2 regions of the Colwellia sp. PAMC 21821 genome follow, and region 2 is predicted to be linked to the other one. Evidence: predicted binding sites of a transcription regulator. Region 2 holds the regulator's gene; the other holds the start of a gene.
What was found. The regulator NrdR, encoded in region 2, represses ribonucleotide reductase genes. The targets are predictions, from matches to a motif close to AAACACNANATNTNGTGTTT.

Region 1 (3,433 bases), 2.2 Mb from region 2:
TTCTGACGGCATTAATGCCGATACTGTTGAGTTTCTAACTCCGTGCTTTTTAATACTAGCGCGCAGTGACTCCCAATCTAAATGAAGTGGTTCACCGGTAATGTTATCGATTTCTTTTTTGTAAGTATCGATAGGTAATATACCCTGTGATAAACGCGTTTCATTAAACTTAGGACAAGCACCTTGCTCAATGGCTAATTCGTTAGACGCTTTTAATAAATAGTATTGAATGGCTTCAAAAGTACGATGAGTTAAATTATTCGCACTACCATTTGAGTAGAAAACACCATTTTTTGCTAAGTAATAAGCGTAGTTAATAACACCTATACCTAATGTACGACGGCCCATAGTTGCGGTATGTGCAGCCGGAACTGGGTAGTCTTGGTAATCTAATAAACTGTCTAAAGCACGTACGGCTAAATCAGCTAAACCTGCTAATTCGTCAAGGCTGTCAATCGCGCCTAAGTTAAAGGCGGATAATGTACATAGCGCAATTTCACCATCAGGGTCGTTAACATCCTTCATTGGCTTGGTTGGTAAGGCAATTTCTAAACATAAATTACTTTGACGAATAGGGGCTACAGTTGGGTCAAATGGTGAATGCGTATTACAGTGATCCACGTTTTGTAAGTATATACGACCCGTACTTGCGCGCTCTTGGGCAAATAAAGTAAACAGTTCAATCGCTTTGATGCATTTTTTACGAATTGAAGCATCGGCTTCGTATTTAACGTAAAGCTCTTCAAACTTGTCTTGATCTTCAAAGAATGCGTCGTATAAGCCAGGTACATCACTTGGGCTAAATAAGGTAATAGATTGACCTTTGATCAAGCGTTGATACATTAATTTATTAAATTGTACGCCGTAATCTAAATGGCGAACGCGGTTCTCTTCAACACCACGGTTATTTTTAAGTACCAGTAAACTTTCAACTTCTAAATGCCAAAGCGGATAGAAAAGGGTAGCTGCGCCACCACGAACTCCACCTTGCGAACAGCTTTTAACCGCTGTTTGAAAGAGCTTGTAAAAAGGAATACAACCGGTATGAAATGCTTCACCATTACGAATTGTGCTACCTAATGCGCGAATACGACCGGCGTTAATACCAATGCCCGCACGCTGAGAAACATATTTTACAATTGAACTCGTTGTCGCGTTAATTGAATCTAAGCTATCGCCACATTCAATTAATACACAAGACGAAAATTGGCGAGTAGGCGTACGAACACCTGCCATAATAGGTGTTGGCAATGAAAGCTTAAAGGTAGAAATAGCGTTATAAAAACCTTTAACATAATCTAAGCGGGTTTCTTTCGGGTATTTAGCGAATAAACAAGCCGCGACTAAAATATAAAGAAATTGCGCACTTTCATAAATTTCACCGGTGACACGGTTTTGTACAAGGTATTTACCTTCTAACTGTTTTACCGCCGCATAACTGAAATCTAGATCACGTCCGTGATCCATAAAACCTTCTAACTGTTCGAATTCTTCAGCGCTGTAATCAGTTAATAAATGCTGATCATATTTGCCCGCTTCAACTAATTTTACGACATGTGGATAAAGCTTTGGAGGCTCAAATTGGCCGTAAGCTTTTTTACGTAAATGGAAGATAGCTAAGCGTGCTGATAGGTATTGATAATCAGGTGTTTCTTCCGAGATTAAATCAGCGGCTGATTTAATAATGGTTTCATGAATGTCAGCGGTTTTAATACCGTCATAAAACTGAATATGAGATTTCAATTCAACTTGTGACACCGAAACATTGTCTAGGCCATTAGCTGCCCAAGCAATAACTTTGTGGATTTTTTCTAAGTCGATGAGTTCTTTTGAACCATTGCGTTTTGTAACAAAGAGTTTGTTATTCATGAAAGACCTGTAAATCTATTTGTTGTTACAACCACCCAAAATAGGTGCTCATAATGTTAATTGCCTCAATATGTCATTTATACGAGATAAATCGTATTTCATTCAAAATGCCTTTGAATGAAAAATGCACTATATATTGGGGTTTTTCAAAATCTGATCACAAGATAGTGAGGTTTGCACTACAATGCAAGCGATATAAATTATCGAATATTACTTGATTTTTTTAGAGTAAAAGTTCTGTTAGTGACAACTAACTTAGTAGCGCTTTTCAATTTTGATTTATATAAAACGCAACGCTTATTTGTATTTTTTTTTGAGACCTAAATTATTTTATTTTAATTTTTAGCGTTTATATGACTAAAGGTAATATAAAAAATTTAATTGTTATTATTCAGTGGCTTATGTTTTTAGGTTAATTCTTGTGCGCTAAATTGACGAGTGATTATTTTATCAACGCTTTAAGATCATGTTTAGAAATTTTTATAAAGCGGTAGGTTATATATAAGGCAATTTAGCGGCTAAAACGTGTTGCGAGACAAAATGATGGTTATTTCATTTTTTTGTCAGTATTTGGCTAGAGTGGTGAGCACAAATCGGCTTGAAAATAACGAATGCCTTACTGTAGTGAAACAAAAATAACAGTAAGGCTTTACTCAGTTTTAGTTAATAAACATAAGTAGGTCTAGTGGCTTTTCGATGATGTGATCGGCTTGCCAAGTTTGACAATTTTCATTACTAAGAATATATCCCCATTTCGCAACGAAGGTTGTCATTTGAGCACTATTTCCGGATTGAATATCGCGCAGGGCATCGCCGACATAAAAACACTGTTTATTATCGACATTAATTTGTTCACAGGCGTGCAATATAGGCTCAGGATCGGGTTTGCGTTTAGCCAAGGTGTCACCACCTACCATAACTGCACAGTTGGTAAACTCAGGATAATGAGGTAGCAGTAATTTTGTTAAACCTTCTGGTTTGTTGGTGATAATCCCCCAAGGTATAGCATGATCCTCTAAGTGTTGTAATAGCGCTTTAACACCTGGGTACAAACGTGTATGTACGGCAATGTTCTCTTGATAGTAATGAAGAAACTGTTGACGCAAAATTTCATAGTCATATTGCTTTATATCATGACCAAAGCCTAGTTTAAGTAATCCTAAAGCGCCGTCTGAAGCAATAGGGCGATAATCTTTGGCTGCAACAGCGGGTTTATTGTATTGCTGCAAAACATGATTTAATGCCGCACCTAAATCATCGGCGGTATCTAATAGTGTGCCGTCTAAATCAAAAAGTACGCTGGCAAGCTGCTTTGTTGAATGGTTAACCGTTGGCATAAATATGACTCTTTCTTATTGTGGTTATTTAAAAGCTGGCGGTAGCGCTGATATGTTTATTTTATATCAACGCACTCATGAGTTGGAGTTATGTTAATTGAAGTTATGTTAGTTGAAAGTATGCTGACCTAACTACAGCCTAACTACAGCCTAGCTACAGAACGCGTTGACAACAGAGGATATAGTTAACATCAAGCGATGCGGTTAACTTATGATTTTCAGTTATC
Region 2 (3,433 bases):
ATTAAATCAACTTCAAGATTAACTTTAGTGCCTACCTGGTATTTACTGATAATTGTTTGGTCTGTGGTGTGTGGCACAATCGTTAAACGGAATTTATCATCGCTTAAACTATTTACCGTTAGGCTTGTGCCATCAATAGTCACTGAGCCTTTTTCGGCAATATATGCTGATAACTCTGCTGGCATAGTTAACCAATAATCGATGCTATTGCCTTTATGCTCAATAGCGCTAATTTCACTCACCGCATCAACATGACCCGAAACCATGTGACCACCAAATCGGGTTGTAGGTAACATCGCTTTTTCAAGATTGACGCTATCACCCATTTTATAGTGTGCTAAACCAGTACGCGTTAAGGTTTCACTGGAAACATCGGCGCTAAAGCTAGCATTATCGAGCGCAACAACAGTAAGGCAAATACCATTGGTGGCAATTGAATCGCCTAATTTAACATCTGACAAGTCTAATGTTGCCGTATCAATGGTGACGCGCGCGCCGTCACCTGAGCTATTAATCGCTCTTAAACGCCCTACGGCTTCTATTATCCCTGTAAACATAATGTCTCTCGTCGTCTGTATAGCTTATGAATTATTATTTATACTGAAAATAGGTTTCCAATCAGTGCCTGTGCTTATCAACTAAACTTTGCCGTTATCCTGATATCTTTACCCACCATACGTATATCACTAATATCAAGACGCTTAGCCTCTGATAACTGTATTATTGATGGCATACTCACTAAACTTTTACCATCACTGCCGATCAACTTGGGCGCTTGATATAATATGAGCTCATCCACTAAGTTTGCGCTAATAAACGCGCCCGCTAGCTTCGCTCCTGACTCTATTAATATGTCATTCAACCCTTGTTGGGCCAAATAAGCTAATAATAGGCTTAGATCAACATGTTCACTATCTTCAGCTTTAGAAATTGTGACTTGTTCTACGAAATGCGGCCAAGTTTGGCTTTTTTCAATAGCATGTCGAATTAATAATATTTTACTTGTTGTTTTAAAGATAGCGAGATCAGGTGTTAAACGATTTTTACCATCAATAATAATCCGCACTGGCTGTCTAACATCAGCTTCTGCATAACTATTTTTAAGTGCCCCTAAAGCATCCCAACGGACATTCATTCTGGCATCGTCAAAAATAACAGACTCCGCGCCACAAATAACTGCACAGCTTTGCGCTCTGAGGCGTTGAACATCTGCGCGGGCTTCGGGAGACGTTATCCATTGGCTTTCACCACTGGCCATGGCAGTCTTTCCGTCGAGGCTTGCCGCTAACTTACAGCGCACAAAGGGTAACTTTTTAGTCATTAATTGAATGAAGCCTGGATTCAATGCGATAGCATCTTGTTCCAGCAAACCAAATTGTGTGGTTATGCCCGCGGCGGCTAATAGTTCAAGGCCACGACCTGATACTTTTGGATTGGGATCAACCATAGCGGCAATAACATGACTAACCTGCGCTTTAATCAATGCTTCTGCGCATGGAGGAGTTAAACCAAAGTGACTGCAAGGTTCAAGTGTGACATAAGCGGTTGCACCTTTAGCTTTGCTGCCTGCTTGTTTTAGCGCATGAACTTCGGCATGCCCTTGCCCTGCTTTTTTGTGAAAGCCTTCACCAACAATCTCGCCATTTAGTGCGATAACACAACCCACTCTTGGGTTCGGTGACGTAGTAAAGTGACCACGCTTTGCCAAGCAAATAGCGCGCTGCATAAATTGATGATCTTTTAACGAAAAATTGCTCATTAAGCCACTCTAGATTAAGTAATACCAAGTTGATTAATACGTTTATTATTCATCATCGCCTAAACGTGCGATTTCTTCACCAAATTCTTTAATGTCTTCAAATGAACGATATACAGAAGCAAAGCGAATATAGGCTACTTTGTCTAAACTCTTTAGTTGCTCCATGATAATAGTGCCGAGCATTTCACTCGACACCTCACGTTCGCCGGTTGCCCGCAGTTGTGATTTAAGTTTATTAATCGACAGCTCCATTTCTTCTGTGCTCACGGGTCTTTTTTCTAACGCGCGTAATAAGCCATTACGCATTTTATCTTCATTAAAAGGTTCGCGGGAACCATCTCGCTTAATAATGCGTGGCATCACTAATTCGGCACTTTCAAACGTGGTATATCTTTCATGGCATGCTAAGCATTCACGACGACGACGCACTTGATGACCATCTGACACTAAACGAGAGTCGATAACTTTAGTGTCGTTGGCTGAACAAAAGGGACAATACATTGATGAGTTCCGAAGTTAATGGGTCATGAATAATTTAATCACGATATTTTAATTGAAAAAAGTGCATTTAGCGAAATATCTTACCAAATAAAAACCAGTTAAAAAAAATGGCCACAAAGGTGGCCATTTTAAGGTTATTACTTGACGTTTAATAAAGTAATAACAAGATTTTTAATGCTAAAACTTATTACTTGTAAACAGGGAAACGAGCACAAAGTTCACTAACACCGGCGCGAACTTTAGCGATAACGTCTTCGTTTTCAATGTCATCCAAAATATCGCAAATCCAGCCAGTAGTTATTTTAGTTTCTTCAACACCAAAACCACGACGAGTAATTGCTGGAGTACCTAAACGTAGGCCAGAAGTTACAAATGGTGAACGTGGGTCATTTGGCACAGAGTTTTTATTTACTGTGATATGAGCACGGCCTAACGCGGCATCTGCATCTTTACCGGTAATATCTTTATCAATAAGATCAAGGAGTAACAAATGGTTTTCAGTGCTGTTAGAAACAACTTTATAACCACGCTCTTGTAATACTGCCACCATAGCTTTAGCGTTATCTAATACGTTTTGCTGATACACTTTAAACTCTGGCGCTAATGCTTCTTTAAATGCCACGGCTTTCGCAGCAATAATGTGCATTAAAGGTCCACCTTGACCACCAGGGAATACTGCGCTGTTCAATTTTTTATAAATTGCTTCATCATCACAAGCAGAAACGATTAAGCCACCACGTGGGCCAGCCAATGTTTTATGTGTAGTCGTCGTAACAACATGTGCGTGTGGCACCGGGTTAGGATATAAACCTGCGGCAACTAAGCCGGCAACATGTGCCATATCAACGAAAAAATACGCCTCAACTTTGTCGGCAATTTTACGCATACGCGCCCAGTCAACAACACCAGAAAACGCTGAGAAACCACCAATAATCATCTCTGGCTTATGCTCTATTGCTAAACGCTCTAATTCAACGTAATCAATATCGCCAGTTTCAGGGTGTAAACCGTACTGAATTGCTTCGTATGACTTACCTGAAAAGTTAACATGTGAGCCATGAGTTAAGTGACCACCATGCGCTAAGCTCATACCTAACACTTTCCCGCCAGGAGTAACTAAGGCTTGAAAAACAGCTGAGTTAGCTTGTGAACCTGCATGTGGTTGCACGTTGG

Region 1: nrdA (class 1a ribonucleoside-diphosphate reductase subunit alpha) is a predicted target of NrdR. The motif match lies at 1,994-2,013, and genes of this name have one in related genera.

What each region holds. Positions count from the first base shown of each region.
Region 1 is NZ_CP014943.1:3,931,617-3,935,049, forward strand. Features, by position in the region: gene nrdA (class 1a ribonucleoside-diphosphate reductase subunit alpha) at 1-1,869, opposite strand, end outside; gene A3Q33_RS16640 (HAD family hydrolase) at 2,529-3,206, opposite strand; gene ubiG (bifunctional 2-polyprenyl-6-hydroxyphenol methylase/3-demethylubiquinol 3-O-methyltransferase UbiG) at 3,361-3,433, opposite strand, start outside.
Region 2 is NZ_CP014943.1:1,235,988-1,239,420, forward strand. Features, by position in the region: gene A3Q33_RS05175 (riboflavin synthase) at 1-557, opposite strand, end outside; gene ribD (bifunctional diaminohydroxyphosphoribosylaminopyrimidine deaminase/5-amino-6-(5-phosphoribosylamino)uracil reductase RibD) at 635-1,759, opposite strand; gene nrdR (transcriptional regulator NrdR) at 1,805-2,260, opposite strand; gene glyA (serine hydroxymethyltransferase) at 2,448-3,433, opposite strand, start outside.